Mesorhizobium shangrilense: one gene and its partner. The protein of the gene in region 2 interacts with the protein of the main gene of each other region in a pairwise test. Links are inferred from orthologs where the notes say so. Each region holds a gene or a part of one and is shown on either strand. Other genes may lie near its edges.

Region 1 (7,222 bases), 2.2 Mb from region 2 along the record:
AGTTTCTGGCCGAAAGGCGTCATCCGCCGGCCGCCGCATGCCGACGAAGCCGGACGTAGAGCGCGCCCCCGCCGCCGTGGTGGCGCGCGGCGCTGTCGTGACTGCTCACGACCGAGCGGAACGCCGGCGTCGCCAGCCATTCCGGCACGACGCGCCGCAGCACGCCGTCGCCCTTGTTCGTCGATCCCTTTCCAGTGACGACAAGGACGTAACGGACGCCGGAGGCGTGGGCGCGGTGCAGGAAGGAGAGCAGCAGCCCGTGCGCCTCGCGCTGGGTCAGGCCGTGGAGGTCAACCTTGGCCTCGATCACCAGCCTGCCCTTGGCCAGCTTGTCGTGGGTCGGCCGGTCCAGATGGCGGCCGACCTTGTGGTCCTTGCTGGGTGGGGGCGGCGCAATGTCCGAGAAGACGGCGGCCGGAACGATCGGCTGCATGTCCGGGACCGTTTCCGGATCGGCGCCGAGAGGAGCCGTGCCCTTCAGCGGCTTTGCCGAACGAGCTACCTTGTTCCAGAGGATGCGGTCGTCATCCGAGAGCGACCTGCCGCCACGCGCCGACATCAGAGGCGACCCTCGACCAGCGCACGCGGCAAGAGCGCATAGAAATCGGCGTCGTTGCGGACGACGCCGGCAATCTCCCCGGCAGCGTCGCCCGATCCGGCAAAGAGGTCGCCGCGGGCAGGACCGGTGATCGCCGAGCCGGTGTCCTGTGCGATCATGAGTCTGCGGAAGGGCTTTGCATCGAATGCGGTCAGCGTCGGCGCATCGATGAAGAACGGCGTGCCGAAGGTATGGAGCAGCCGGTCGACCGCGATCGAACGCCCGGGCGTGAGCGGAACCTTGGCGGCGGCGACGGGACCGAGTGCAGCATCCTCGACCGGCGCCTCGCGAAAGAAGATGTAGGATCGGTTTCGCCAGAGGATCTCGTTGATCCGATCTGGATGCGCGCGGAACCATGCGCGGATCGACTGCATGGTCACCTGCTCGAGCGGGATCTCGCCGAGTTCGGCCAGCACCTTTCCCGCCCCGGTGAAACGATGCCCGCTCTTGGCGGCATAGGTGACGCGCACGAGGCGGCCATCCGTCATGCGCAGTCGCGCAGCCCCCTGCACATGTATGAAGAAGGCATCCACGGGATCGGCGAGCCAGGCCAATGCCAGACCGGCCGTGTCGATCGATCCGGTTTCGATCTGGCGGCGATCGCAATATTCGGAGACGCCGTCAGCGGTGCGGCGGCCGAAGGCCAAATAGGGATCCATGCCGGCGGGCCGGTTGGCGTCATCGATGTCGACGAGGTCGGTCGGCCGGGCGAGGAGCGGCGCCTTGAAGCGCTCGGTCCGATGCGGCGACGCCTCGACCACCGGCTCATAGAAGCCCGTCACGAATCCCGAATTTCCGGCAGGTGTCACCAAGGCGGGAACAAAGTGGCGCTCGAAGAACGCGCGGGCCTCATCGTCATCGATGCTTCCGATCGCACGGGCTTCGGCGTAGGCCGCAGAAAAGGCCTCGACCGCCACGCCCAGCGTGCCGGTCCGGTATGGTTTCACGTGAATCCGAGCTGCGCAGCGGGAAAATGCGGCGAAGGCTTCGGCCTTGGGATCGGCTTTCCAGCCCGGAATCTGCCCGAACTCGACCGGTTTGAAGAGCGGCGACAGCGCCATCGCGCCACCCGCCCCTCGGTTCAGTCTTCCGCCTCGGTCGCGACGAGCTTCCAGTTTGGATCGCGCGACCGCGTGTCGCGCGAGAAGGTCCAGACGTCCTTGACTTCTGCGACCGTCTCCGGATCGCCGTCGATGACCTCGCCGGCCTTGTTGCGCGTCGCCGAGATCAGTTCGCTGACGATGCGCAGGGTCACATGCGCCTCGGACCCCTTCATCTCGGCAGAAACGATGTCGGCCTTGTCGATGCCGACAAAGGAAGACTGGATCTTTTCCGACCGCTGCTCGCGCTCCCCGATGGCGCTGACAAAGCCGTCATAGACCTCGCGCGAAAGCAGGTTCTTGAGCGTTTTCCGGTCGCCGTCCGCATAGGCCATGACGATCATCTCATAGGCCATCTTGGCGCCTTCGACGAAGGACTTGGGCTCGAAGCTCGGATCTGCGTCCTTGATGGCGCGCAGGCCCTTGTTCAGCTCGGTGTCGGGCTTGGCGAAGGCGTCGATGGCCTTGTAGGCGTCCTCGGCGCCCTCGGCGCCCTTCTTGCGGCCCGGCAGGGAGACGACGTTGTCCGGACCGGCCGCGGCATCGTCAGGCTTGGTGCGGTTTGCAGTGTAGGGATCGAAGGGCGGACGCTCGTTGCCGGTGCGACGGCCGAGCACATTGCGCAACTGCACGAAGATCGCGATCGCGACCACCAGAAAGAAGATCGTGCCGAAGTCGAGATATTCCATGTCGTCCGCCAGCCTGTCCCCTACCCCGCTGTCCGAGGCAGGCGCTGCACGTGTGCATGCAGCGGTCAAACAACCCATATAGATCGCAACGCGCGATCATTCAAACATGTGATCATTCAAATGCGGGCTTCCCTTACCTATGTATGACCCGATGCGCCAGCCAGGGGGCGCGGCCCGTGCACTCTCCGACCGAGGATATTCCTCTTTTGATTCCGCTGATCCTTCTTCTCCTTCCGCTGCTTGAGATCGCCACTTTCGTGCTCGTCGGAAGCGAGATCGGCGTGCTCGCGACCATCGGGCTGGTGCTTCTCAGCGCTGTCCTCGGCATGTTCCTCCTGCGGACGCAGGGCGTAAGCGCCCTTGCCCGGGCCCAGCTCGACCTGCGCGCCGGCAGCGATCCCGGGCCGCAGCTTGTGAAGGCCGTCATGACCGTCGTCGCGGCGGTGCTGCTTCTGATCCCCGGTTTTCTGACCGATGCGGTCGCCATCCTGCTCTTGATCCCGGCGGTCCGTTCCGCCGTCTGGCGCCTCCTCAAGGGTCGGCTGGCGGCGTCCGGCCGCTTCGCTTCCTTCGAAGGCGGCTTCGGGTCGACCCGCTGGTCCGGAGGCCGGCCTGCCGGTCGCGGTAATGTGATCGACCTCGACGAGGACGACTATTCGCGGGATGGAAACCCGGGCTCGCCGTGGCGGCTGAACAAGGACGAATGATCGCCTTTCGAGGCGCGACGGGCGGCGAAGGCGCGCTTGTAAGGCGGAACGCAGCGTGCTAGCCAACCCGCCACTTCAAATCGGGCTTGCAGAGCCCCAGCAATGAGGATTCGGCCGATGGCCAATGAGGAAAAGAAGGGCAACGGCACGCCGCCTTCGCTCAACGTGCTGGCTCAGTATGTGAAGGACCTCTCCTTCGAGAGCCCCGGCGCCCCCAATTCCCTGCGCGGCCGCGAGACCGCCCCGGGCATCGCCATCAACGTCAATGTCGCCGCCAACCCGCTTTCCGACAAGGATTTCGACGTCAACCTGACGCTGAACGCCAAGGCGAGCCACGACAAGGACGTGCTCTTCAACGTCGAACTCGTCTATGGCGGCGTCTTCCGCATCGACGGCTTTCCCCAGGAGCACATGCTGCCGCTTCTGTTCATCGAATGCCCGCGGCTGCTCTTCCCGTTCGCGCGCCAGATCATCGCCGACGCCACGCGCAATGGCGGCTTCCCGCCGCTGATGCTCGACCCGATCGATTTTGCGCAGATGTTCCAGCAGAAGATCGCCGAGGACCAGGCCAAGGCCAAGGTTCAGGTCAGCTGATCCGGTCCTCTCGGACAAGGTTTCAGGAAACCCGGCCTCGCGCCGGGTTTTCTTTTTTCGGCAGGCTATTCGGCGGCGAGAACGGTCGGCTGGAGCTTCGCCCAGATGGCATTTTCACCAAGCCCGCCAACCAGCTTTGCGTGCGCCGCGCGCTCGGCTTCCGTCAGTCTCGGCGGCAGTGGCGCTGGCCGCACGTAGCTCACATCCGCCAACCCAGCGCTCAAAGCCTCACCCGCCGCAGCTGCCGCCGCGGTCTCCAGGATGAGCGCGGCCTGCTTGCCGCCGATCAGCTCGATGTAGACTTCGGCCAGAAGCTCGGAGTCGAGGAGCGCGCCATGCTTGGTGCGCCGGCTGTTGTCGACGCCGTACCGCTTGCAAAGCGCATCCAGGGAATTCGGGCCCATCGGATGCTTGCGGCGGGCCAGCGCCAGCGTGTCGATCACCCTGCCGGTCTCGACGGGCGCATATCCCAGCCGCGCAAATTCGGCGTTGATGAAACCGATGTCGAAGTTCGCGTTGTGGGCGATCAGCTTCGCGCCGTCGATGAACGCGATGAACTCGTCGGCAACGCCGGAGAAGATCGGCTTTTCGGCAAGATCGGCCAGGCTGATGCCGTGAACTGCCTGAGCATCGGGATGGATCGCGCGACCTTCCGGATGGATATAGTGATGGAAGGTCCGACCGGTGGGAAAGCGATTGACGAGCTCGACTGCGCCGATCTCGATGATCCGGTCGTCCTTGGCGTCGAGGCCGGTAGTCTCGGTATCGAATATGATCTCGCGCATCGAATCACTCCTGCGCCAGTTGACGCTCACCCATGGCCGACTTCAAGCCGAACATGTCAGGAGCCTGTTTTGTCACCGCGCAAGCTGTGGACGATGGCGGCGACAGCCCGTCGCGCCGGTTCCATGCCTTGTGCCGTGTCGACGATGAAGTCGGCCCGACGCCGTTTTTCGGCATCCGGAACCTGCTTGGCGAGGATTGCCGCAAATTTCTCCTCGGTCATTCCCGGCCGGGCAAGCACGCGCTCGCGCTGGACTTCGGGCGGCGCCGTCACCACGACGATCCTGTCGACGCGATGCTCGCCCCCGGTCTCGAAAAGCAGCGGGATATCCAGCACCGCCATCGGCGCGCCGGCTTCGCGATACCGGGCAAGGAAGGCATCCGCGTCGGCGCGCACCAGCGGATGAATGATGGATTCAAGCCGGCGCAGCGCCTCGGGATTGCCGATGACCCTGGCGGTCAGTTTTGCGCGATCGACGACACCGTCGACCACGGTTCCAGGAAACGCCGCTTCGATCGCGGCCGCAGCCGGTCCCGCATAGAGCCTGTGGACTGCCTCGTCGGAGTCGTGGACCGGCACGCCGAGCTCGCGGAACATATTGGCGGTCGTCGACTTGCCCATGCCGATCGACCCGGTAAGCCCCAGCACGATCATCGGCCTGCATCCAGATCGGCCACGATCGTCGCGCGAAGCTCAGCGGTTACCTCCGGGCGCCTGCCGAACCAGCGCTCGAAGCCGGGGACGGCCTGGTGCAGAAGCATGCCAAGCCCGTCGACCGTCTTCAGCCCGCGCCGCTCGGCAGCCGCAAGGAACGGCGTCATCAGCGGCACATAGACGAGATCAGTGACGATCGCGGAGTCTCGCATCAGTTCGGGGTCGGCGGGGAGTTCGCCGACCCCCTTCATGCCGAGCGACGTGGTGTTCACGATGAGCCCGGCATCGCCGAGAAGCTCCGGTAGCGCCTTCGGTTCGTGGGCCGAAACGCCGCCGCCGAAGTGCCGCGCGAGTTCGGTTGCCCGTGAAAGCGTCCGATTGACGACCCTGACATCGCCGATCCCGCGCGACCTCAAGGCATGGACGATCGCCCGCGACGAGCCGCCGGCGCCCAGCACGACCGCCGCCGACGCCGACGCCCATCCGGGGGCGCGGTCATCCAGATTGGCGGCAAATCCGTACGCATCGGTATTGCTGGCGAACAGCCTTCCCTCCTCCAGCCACAGCGTGTTGACCGCGCCGATCTGCTCGGCCGCGTCATCGCGATGGTCGGCTGCGGCGAAAGCCGCTTCCTTGTGCGGGATCGTCACGTTTCCGCCGCGCAGTCCCTGCTTCCCGAGGCTTTTCAGGAAGTCTGGAAGATCGGCCGGGGAAACGTCGACCGCCTCATAGGATCCATCGATGCCGTACTGGCGCAGCCAGTGGCCGTGGATCTTCGGCGAACGCGAATGGGCGATGGGATGGCCGCAGACGAAGGCCTTCAGGGTTTCAGCCATCGATCGCTCCGAGTTCCCGAAGTTTGGAAAGCAGCGCCAGAAGCGGCAGGCCGACAATGGTGAAATGGTCCCCGACGACCTTCTCGAAGAGCTGTATGCCCTCGCCTTCGATCTGGTACGCGCCGACGCTGCCCAGCGCCTTCGCCCCGACGCTTGCCAGATGGCGGCCGATAAAGGCCGGCTCGAGCTTGCGCATCGTCATCTGAGCGACGTCCACGTGACGCCAAAGGGTCTCTCCGTCCTTGACGATCGCGACCGCGCTATTGAGCTGATGGGTGTTGCCGGAAAGCGCAAGCAGGTGCTCGCGCGCGCCTTCCATATCCTTCGGCTTGTGGAAGACGCGGTCGCCGAGCGACAGGGTCTGGTCCGATCCGATGACAAGCGCGCCGGGATGCCTTTCACTGACATCGAGCGCCTTGGCCTCCGCCAGCACCTGTGCGACGTCCTCAGGCGTCGCGCCTGACGCCTCCAGCGGCGCCTCGACGGCGCGCTCGTCGATCTCGGGGCGTACGACCGTAAACTTCAGGCCGGCATTCTCGAGCAGCTGTCGCCGGAAAGGACTGCCGGAAGCAAGTATGATCGCGCTGGGCATTTGATGCGGCCTCCTTGAAGGCGTTCGGCCTAGCGCGACTTGCCGCGCAGGGCAACGATGGCTGCCGCCGTTTCCTCGATGGATCGACGGGTCACGTCGATCATCGGCCAATTGTGGCGGGTGCAGATCTGGCGCGCATAGGTCAGTTCTTCGGTGATGGCCGCTCTGTCGACGTAGTCGGTCGCGTCATAACTCGACGTCGTTCCCAGCATCCGGTTCTGGCGCACCTGGGAAATCCGCTCGGCGGTGGCCACCAGGCCGACGATGAGCGGCCGCCGCGCGTCGACCAGGCTTTGCGGCACCGGAACGCCCAGCACGATGGGAATGTTGGCGGTCTTGATGCCTCTGTTGGCGAGATAGATGCTGGTCGGCGTCTTCGACGTGCGCGAGATGCCGATGAGGACGATGTCGGCCTCCTCGATATCCATCGGCAGCTGACCGTCGTCATGCTCCATGGTGAAGTTCAGGGCGTCGATGCGCCGGAAATACTGGGCGTCGAGCACATGCTGCGCCCCAACGCGCCGGCCTGCCGGCGCGCCGAGATAGGACTGGAACACGGCCAGCACCGGCTCCAGGACGGACACGCAGGGCAGTCCCATCTGCTGGCAGCGTTCGTCTATGGACCGGGCCAGCGCCTGGTCGACGACCGTGTAGAGGACGATGCCCGG
Region 2 (8,478 bases):
GTCTGAGGCCTGTCCCTGAAAGCCGCCGGATGGCTGATGCAGCAGGATGCGCGTGTTCGGCAGGGCGATGCGCCGCCCGGGATCGCCCGCCATCAGCAGGAACGTCGCCATCGAGGCCGCAAAACCCATGCACACGGTCGAGACCGGGCACGAGATGTAGCGCATCGTGTCATAGATCGCGAAGCCGCTGGTGACGACGCCTCCCGGAGAGTTGATGTAGAGCGATATTTCCTTCTCCGGGTTCTCGGATTCCAGCGTCAGCAGCTGCGCGCAGACCAGCGCAGCCATGTTGTCCTCGATCTGCCCGTTGATGAAGACGATGCGCTCGCGCAGCAGCCGCGAAAAGATGTCGAAGGCGCGCTCGCCGCGGCTCGACTGTTCGATGACCATCGGGACGAGATTGTTCATGGCGTCGGTTTCCCGGTTCAGGTTCAGGCTGCGAGGCGGCAGGATGGCGCAATATTGCTGTTGGCCGCGCCGCCGGCGAGCAGGCGGACAGCGGATCGCGACGATGCGAACAACAGGCTGCAGGCAACCGGCCCTGCAAGTCGAACAGGCGGCAGCGCCGCATCGGCATGGACGATAGTGAGGCGCGTGCCGCCCGCGACGCCGTCGGCAATCGAAAAGGTGACGATGCTGTCCAGCGCTTCACCCTCGCGCCAGCGATAGCTGATGCGCCGACCGGGTTCGATGTCGATGGGGTCGTATCGGAGAGGACTTTGTTCCCCCTCTTCGAGCTGCCGTTGAGGTTCGATCCAGCGCGACAGGATGTCGGGTTCCGTCAGCGCCTGCCAGACTTTCTGCGGCGGCTCGGCCAGTTCGAAGTCGAGTGCGAGCACTGGCGGCTCGGCTTTCTCCGTGTCAGGCAGGCTCATCATTCCATCTCCTTCAGGACATCCTTCAGTTTCTCCACCCGCGCCGGCCAGAAGGTACGGTAGCGCTCCACCCAGTCGGCGAGCGGGGCAAGGGCATCCGGTGCGACGCGATAGTAGGCGAAGCGCCCTTGACGGCGCTCGGTGATCAGCCCTGCGTCCCTGAGCACGGCGAGGTGCTGCGAGATGGCCGGCTGCGACACCGCCATGCCGACCCGGACCTCGGTGACCGTCATTTCGGCGGCCGCAAGACGTTCGTAGACGGAGCGGCGTGTCGGATCGGAAAGGGCGCGAAAGATCGTGTCTGTCATGCACGAAGAATAAGCGCAGGCTTATTGGATAAGCAAGCACTTATTTGGGCGCGGACTAACCCCGGCGACCCGCGCGATCACGCCATGGACATTGACGTGCGCGGCTGTCAGCACTAGAACAAATTAAGAACAATTGGGCTGTGGATAGCGGCGATGGGGCAGAGCTTATGCCGCAACGGTCCTCGATTTGGTGTATGAGACGGAAAATTTCGGACAAGCGCGGAGACGTATCATGGCTGGCAGCGTGAACAAGGTAATCCTCGTCGGCAATCTCGGGGCGGACCCGGAGATCCGCCGGCTGAATTCCGGCGAGCCGGTCGTCAATCTCCGTATCGCAACCTCGGAGTCGTGGCGCGACAAGAATTCGGGCGAGCGCAAGGAAAAGACCGAGTGGCACAGCGTCGTGATCTTCAATGACAACCTGGCCAAGGTCGCCGAGCAGTACCTGAAGAAGGGAATGAAGGTCTATATCGAGGGCCAGCTGCAGACGCGCAAATGGACTGATCAGCAGGGCCAGGATCGCTACACGACCGAAGTGGTGCTGCAAAAGTTCCGCGGAGAGCTGCAGATGCTCGATGCACGCGGCCAGGGCGGCGAAGGCGGCAGCGCTGGCTACTCCGGCGGCGGCGGACGCGGATCGGATTTCGGCCAATCCGGACCGGGCGATGACTACGGCAATAATCGTGGCGGAGGCAGCCGGGGTGGCGGCGAGCGCGGCGGTGGCGGCGGTTTTTCGCGCGACCTGGACGACGAGATCCCGTTCTAAGCCTCGCCGCGAGGCGGCTTGGCGCGAGCTGAAAGGCGCAAGTGTCGCTTCTTCGGCAGGACGGCACGTCCCGGCGGTTGAATTCGCCGGCGACCGGAGGCTGTGCCCAAAAGCTCGTGAGGTTGGGCGGCAGGATTGGGCTGTGCGCCTGGCCTCTGCGCCCGGGGCAAGCCCGAGCGCTGTCCCGCCTGCGCTGTCAGACTTTCTCCACCTCGCCGCCGCTCTCGGCCCAATCCTTGAACGCGCCCAGATTGTGCACGTTGCTGTAGCCGAAGTCCTTCAGCAGCTTGCCGCTCAGGGCCGAGCGGCCACCCGATGCACAATAGACGATGATCGGGCGATCCTTGGTGAAATTCTTGTCGTGGTAGGGCGTGTCGGCGTCGGCCCGGAACTCGAGCATTCCGCGAGGAACATGAACCGCGCCCTTGACCTTGCCGCTTGCCTGAAGCTCGGTGGTGTCGCGCACATCGACCACGAGTGCATTCTGCTCCGCGATCAGCTTTCTTGCCTCCGAGGGCGTAATCTTCGGCACGGCAGCGTTTGCCGCCGCCATGAGTTCTTTCACGTTCGTCGCCATATCCGAGGGTCCTCCGTTTGCCGCCTAGCAGAGTTGAGCGCCAAGTCGGCCGGCAAATCAAGACGGGAATATCGCGGCCCCGACTCGACCTGACGGACCGACTTGGCCACACTGGAAGCGACTGAGTCTCGATGCGATCCCCAGCGAAGTAGCCCGAAGCATGTCTGCCGACCGACCGATCCGCGACCCGATCATGCGCGCCGCCGCCAGCGAGGCATCGGCGCCGGAGCCATCGTCGCGCCGCTTCATCCATCTGCGCGTGCATTCCGCCTATTCGCTGCTCGAAGGGGCCTTGCCGGTGGGCAAGATGATCGGTCACGCCGTCAAGGACGGCGCTCCGGCAATCGCCATCACAGATACGAACAACCTCTTCGGAGCGCTCGAATTCGCCCAGAAGGCGACAAAAGAGGGCCTGCAGCCGATCGTCGGCTGTCAGATGGACGTCCATTTCTCCGGCGATCCGGTCGGGCAGGCGCGTCACGGGCAGAGGCGGCACGGAGCCGAGCTCTCGCCGGTCGTGCTCATTGCGGCGACGGAGACCGGCTATGCCAATCTGGTCGATCTGGTCAGCCGCGCCTATCTGGACACGCCCTCCGGCGAACCGGTGCACATCACCACCGACGATCTGGGGATGGCGTCTGAAGGCCTCATCTGCTTGACCGGCGGCCCAAGGGGACCGATCGGCGCTGCGCTGCGCAGCGATCATGCCGACCTCGCCGAAAGCCGGCTGCTGACGCTGAAATCGCTTTTCGGCGACAAACTCTACGTCGAGATCGAGCGCCTCGCCGGCTACGACCGCAAACTGGAGGCGGCGACGGTCGATCTGGCCTACCGCCACGAATTGCCCCTGGTCGCCACCAACGAGGCGTTTTTCCCGTCGCGCGACAGTTTTGAGGCGCATGACGCGTTGATCGCCATCGCCGAAGGATCCGTGATCGCGGTCGACAACCGCCGCCGACTGACGCCCGACAACTATCTGAAGAGCCAGGCCGAAATGGTGGCGCTCTTCGCCGACCTGCCCGAGGCGATCGACAACACGGTCGAGATCGCCCAGCGGTGTTCCTACTATCCAAAGAAGCGCTCGCCGATCCTGCCGCGGTTCACGACGGGCGGCAGCACCGATCCGGAGGAGGCCGAAAAGGCTGAGGCCGCAGAACTGCGTCGCGCAGCCCATGAAGGCCTTGAACTGCGCTTCGCCACCCAGGGATTGAGCGCAGGTTTTACCGAAGACGACTACCGGAAGCGCCTGGATTACGAACTCGGCATCATCGAGCGCATGAAGTTCCCGGGTTACTTCCTCATCGTTTCGGACTTCATCAAATGGGCGAAGGCCCACGACATCCCGGTCGGACCGGGGCGCGGTTCGGGTGCGGGCTCGCTGGTCGCCTATGTGCTGACCATCACCGACATCGACCCGCTGCGCTTCTCGCTGCTGTTCGAGCGCTTCCTCAACCCGGACCGCGTGTCGATGCCCGACTTCGACATCGACTTCTGCCAGGACCGGCGCGAGGAAGTGATCCGCTACGTGCAGGGTCGCTACGGCCGCGAGCAGGTCGGGCAGATCATCACCTTCGGAACGCTGCAGGCGAGGGCGGTGCTGCGCGACGTCGGCCGGGTGCTGCAGATGCCGTACGGACAGGTGGATCGGCTCTGCAAGATGGTGCCGGCCAACCCCGCCAACCCGGTGAAGCTCAAGGACGCCATCGAGGCTGAGCCGCGCTTCGCGGAGGAGGCGGAGAAGGAGCCGATCGTCAATACGCTGCTCGACATGGCGCAGAAGCTGGAAGGTCTCTACCGCCACGCCTCGACCCACGCTGCCGGCATCGTGATCGGCGACCGGCCGCTGAAGCAGCTGGTGCCGATGTACCGCGATCCGCGCTCCGACATGCCGGTGACCCAGTTCAACATGAAGATGGTCGAGGAGGCGGGCCTCGTAAAATTCGACTTCCTCGGCCTCAAAACGCTGACCGTGCTCGAGACGGCGGTAAAACTCATCCGCCGGCGCGGCATCGAGATCGACCTGTCGAAACTGCCGCTCGACGACGAGAAGACCTACTCCATGCTGTCGCGCGGCGAGGTCGTCGGCGTGTTCCAGGTTGAAAGTGCGGGCATGCGCAAGGCCCTCATCGGCATGAAGCCCGACCGCATCGAGGACATCATCGCGCTGGTGGCGCTCTACCGCCCCGGCCCGATGGAGAACATCCCGACCTATAACGCGCGCAAGCACGGCGAGGAGGAGATCGCCTCGATCCACCCAAAGATCGACCACCTGGTGAAGGAGACGCAGGGCGTCATCGTCTACCAGGAGCAGGTGATGCAGATCGCGCAGGAGCTGTCCGGCTATTCGCTCGGCGAAGCCGACCTCTTGCGCCGCGCCATGGGCAAGAAGATCCGCGCCGAGATGGACAAGCAGCGCGAGCGCTTCGTCTCGGGCGCGGTCGAGCGCGGGGTCGGCAAGGCGCAGTCGGACTTCATCTTCGACCTGCTGGCGAAATTCGCCGACTACGGCTTCAACAAGTCGCACGCGGCCGCCTATGCGGTGGTGTCCTACCAGACCGCCTATCTCAAGGCGCACTATCCGGTCGAATTCCTGGCCGCGTCGATGACGCTGGATATGTCGAACACCGACAAGCTGGCCGATTTTCGCCAGGACGCGATCCGGCTCGGCATCGAGGTGGTGCCGCCCTCCGTACAGACGTCGTTCCGGTCGTTCGAGGTGGCCGAGAACAAGATCTTCTACGCGTTGGCCGCCATCAAGGGCGTCGGCGAGGCCGCCGTCGAGCACATCGTCGCCAGGCGCCAGAAACAGCCCTTTGCCAGCCTCGAGGAGTTCTGCGAGCGCATCGATCCGAAGATCGTCGGCAAGCGCGTCTTCGAGAGCCTGATCATGGCCGGTGCGTTTGATTGCTTCGGCCATGACCGGGCCGTGCTGATGGCCGGCGTGGAACGCATGATGGGGCTTGCGTCGCGCGCGCAGGAGAACGAGGCGCTCGGCATGACCGACATGTTCGGCGCGTCGTCTGCGGCCCGCTCGGAACGGCTGGTGTTCCCACCCTGTGACCCTTGGCTGCCGGCCGAACGCCTGCACAGGGAGTTCCAGGCCGTCGGCTTCTATCTGTCTGCGCATCCTCTGGACGAGTACAAGGACGTGCTCCAGAAGATGCGGGTGCAGACCTGGGCGGAGTTTTCGGCGGCCGTGAAGCGTGGCGCTTCCGCCGGCCGGCTGGCGGGAACGGTGACGTCCAAGCAGGAGCGCAAGACGCGCACCGGCAACAAGATGGGCGTCGTCAACTTCTCCGACAATTCCGGTCAGTACGAGGCCGTCATGTTCTCGGAGACGCTGGCGCAGTATCGCGACCTGTTTGAGGCGGGCAAGTCCGTGGTCATCATTGTCAAGGCCGAGGACCGCCCGGAAGGCGTCAATCTGCGCATCGAGGCGGCGCAGTCGCTGGAGGACGAGGCGAGCCGGGTGCAGAAGGCGCTGCGGATCTTCGTTCGCGATCCGAAGCCCGTGAGTGCGCTCGCGTCCCAGCTCGGTGTAAAGGGCGAGGGGCAGGTGAGCTTTGTCGTCATCAAGGACGACGCGCAGGGGGAGGTGGAGATCGCCTTGCCCGACCGATACCGCATCTCGCCGCAGGTTGCCTCGGCCATGCGGGCGGTGCCGGGCGTCGTCGAGGTGGAACTCGTCTGATCGGCAAGCGCCGGGCGCGCTCGCAGCATCCAAACCGCCTTCCGTTCGCCAACGCGATCCGTCGGCGCGATTTCAGCCCTGGCGAGGCGCTCCGTCGTTCCAAGCGAGTTCAGCCAGGAACTCGCGGGCGAGCGTTCCGTCATGCAGCGACGTCGCGACCAGGGCAGCGGTGATGCCCAAGGACGAAAGGGCGCGGATGTCGGCTTCGTTCCGCACGCCGCCGGCGGCAATAATCTCGCGGCTTCCAGCTTTTGCGGCGATTTCTTCAAGTCGGGCGAGATCGGGGCCTGAGCCCGAGCCGACCTTGGCCAGCGTCATCACTATGACGCGACTGGGCCAGATGTCCGTTTCGGCGAGCAGCGATGGCGGGCCACGAAAGCCGTCGGCGAAGAAGTCGAGCGACAGGACGAGACGGGGATGCTCCCGGAAGCGCTGCAGCAGGCTGCTGTCACGCTGCGATTCCGAACCGAGCACCGGACAGACACCAGGCAGCGCCAAGACCTGATCCAGCGCCGCGGCGTCGCGAAAACCGGCATCCAGCCAGATGTCGGGCGGATTGTCGAGATCGCGCAGGCTGGTAACTTGAGCCGTGTTCGGATCATCGCCTTCGATGGCGTCCAGATCGGCAACGTAGAAGGTGGGGAACGGGTGGAGGTTACGCAGCCCGCGGGCGACCGCGCGGATGTCCGAGCCCTCGCACAGCGGGGTCGTGATGGGTCGATAGGTATCGCGCCGTCCGCCAGCGGCCCGCACGACCTGGCCGCCTTTCAAGTCGAGCACCGGGATGATACGCAACGTTGTCTCCGATCCGATGCCGACGTGGAACCGTGATGAAAGCGCCAAGCGGGGGAAAAGGAAAGAAGATTGTCGCTGGCTTCGACGTCGGCGGCGCGCACCTCAAGGTGGCGCGGGCGGAAGAGGGGCGCGTCGTCGCCGCCGCGACCGTCGCGATGCCGCTGTGGCAGGGGCTGGACAGGCTGGACGCCGCCCTGCGCGAGGCTGCCCCGGTGTTCGCGGGAGCCGATCTGGCCGCCTTCACGATGACCGGCGAGCTGTCGGACATCTTTCCCACACGCCACGCCGGCGTGATGACGCTGCTCGATCTCATCCGAGGACGCTTTCGGGACGATGCCGCCCTGGTCTATGCGGGGCGCTCCGGCTTCATCACCTTGGAGCAAGCGGCCGGGGCAAGCGCCGACATTGCCTCCGCCAACTGGCACGCCACGGCCTCTCTCGTCGCCGCGCACGTGCGCGATGCGCTCTTCGTCGATATGGGGTCCACCACCACCGACCTCATCCCCGTCTGCGACGGGACCGTGGCGAACGCCGGCTACACCGATGCCGAGCGCCTTCTGACCGGGGAACTCGTCTACCAGGGCTTTACGCGCACCTTCCTGTTCGGCGTCGCCGCGTCGGCGCCGGTGGGTGGCTGGCTGACCCCCCTGATGAACGAGTATTTTGCCTCGATGGCGGACGTCCATCGCATTCTCGGCGTGCTCGACGAGGACGACGACAGGCATCCTGCGGCGGACGGCAAGGAGAAGACCCCCGCCGCCTCGATGGCGCGAGTGGCGCGCATGGTCGGCCGCGACGCGTTCGAGCTTGGTGGCCGCGAATGGCGGGACGTTGCCCGATGGTTCAGCGAGCAGCAGTTGCGGACCCTGCACGACGCGGCATTCCGGGCCGCAGCATGCGTTCCCGATGGAGCACCCTTGGTCGCCGCCGGCAGCGGACGCTGGCAGATCAGGCGGCTGGCGGAGCGGCTCGACCGTCCCTTTGTCGACTTCGCCGACATCATCCCGGTCGAGGATGCGGTCCGCAGCGCCGCCAGCAGTGCGGGGCCGGCCGCTGCGGTGGCGCTGCTGGCAGACAGCGCTTGAAGCTGCTGCGGGAACGCCTGCTATGCCCGCGCGTTGTGAGGCATGAGGACAATCGTTCTGGGCATGATGATTGCCTATGTGGCTACGCCGCACGCGCTGGGCCAGGACGGTCAGATGGCCTTCAACAACAGCTGCCGCACCTGCCACACGACGAAAGAGGGCGACAACCGCCAGGGGCCGCACCTTGCCGGTATTGTAGGCAGAAAGGCCGGCTCGCTGCCGGACTTCAACTACTCGTCATCCATGAAGCAGTCCGGCATCACCTGGGACGAGGCGACCCTCGACAGGTTCATCGCCGATCCCGACGCCGTCGTCCACGGCAATACGATGAAGCCCTATGCCGGGATCACCGACGCGGCACAGCGCACGTCAATCATCGAA

What was found.
Region 1: the proteins of dnaE (region 2) and dnaQ interact in binary tests that used the Escherichia coli proteins (3 or more experiments, as listed by UniProt). The link is inferred for Mesorhizobium shangrilense from one-to-one orthologs.

The regions. Positions count from the first base shown.
Region 1 is NZ_JAQGPN010000001.1:737,350-744,571, forward strand. Bases 2,614-5,406 are described here. They hold dnaQ (DNA polymerase III subunit epsilon), read right to left. Parts: upstream 4,474-5,406; coding sequence 3,754-4,473; downstream 2,614-3,753. Other genes in these bases: PD284_RS03670 (FxsA family protein), read left to right, coding at 2,614-3,094; secB (protein-export chaperone SecB), read left to right, coding at 3,212-3,688; coaE (dephospho-CoA kinase), read right to left, coding at 4,530-5,126; PD284_RS03690 (shikimate dehydrogenase), read right to left, coding at 5,123-5,406. In the rest of the region: PD284_RS03650 (helix-turn-helix domain-containing protein), read right to left, coding at 1-23; PD284_RS03655 (Smr/MutS family protein), read right to left, coding at 20-559; mltA (murein transglycosylase A), read right to left, coding at 559-1,659; PD284_RS03665 (Tim44/TimA family putative adaptor protein), read right to left, coding at 1,680-2,387; more of PD284_RS03670, read left to right, coding at 2,594-2,613; more of PD284_RS03690, read right to left, coding at 5,407-5,962; PD284_RS03695 (Maf-like protein), read right to left, coding at 5,955-6,554; PD284_RS03700 (pyruvate, water dikinase regulatory protein), read right to left, coding at 6,584-7,222. UniProt on the Escherichia coli protein: DNA polymerase III is a complex, multichain enzyme responsible for most of the replicative synthesis in bacteria. The epsilon subunit contain the editing function and is a proofreading 3'-5' exonuclease.
Region 2 is NZ_JAQGPN010000001.1:2,961,006-2,969,483, forward strand. Bases 2,369-6,417 are described here. They hold dnaE (DNA polymerase III subunit alpha), read left to right. Parts: upstream 2,369-2,719; coding sequence 2,720-6,217; downstream 6,218-6,417. Other genes in these bases: PD284_RS14275 (rhodanese-like domain-containing protein), read right to left, coding at 2,369-2,526; PD284_RS14285 (HisA/HisF-related TIM barrel protein), read right to left, coding at 6,290-6,417. In the rest of the region: PD284_RS14255 (ATP-dependent Clp protease proteolytic subunit), read right to left, coding at 1-408; PD284_RS14260 (SRPBCC family protein), read right to left, coding at 432-878; PD284_RS14265 (ArsR/SmtB family transcription factor), read right to left, coding at 875-1,183; PD284_RS14270 (single-stranded DNA-binding protein), read left to right, coding at 1,416-1,949; more of PD284_RS14275, read right to left, coding at 2,146-2,368; more of PD284_RS14285, read right to left, coding at 6,418-7,012; PD284_RS14290 (hydantoinase/oxoprolinase family protein), read left to right, coding at 7,048-8,097; PD284_RS14295 (c-type cytochrome), read left to right, coding at 8,140-8,478. UniProt on the Escherichia coli protein: DNA polymerase III is a complex, multichain enzyme responsible for most of the replicative synthesis in bacteria. This DNA polymerase also exhibits 3' to 5' exonuclease activity. The alpha chain is the DNA polymerase catalytic subunit.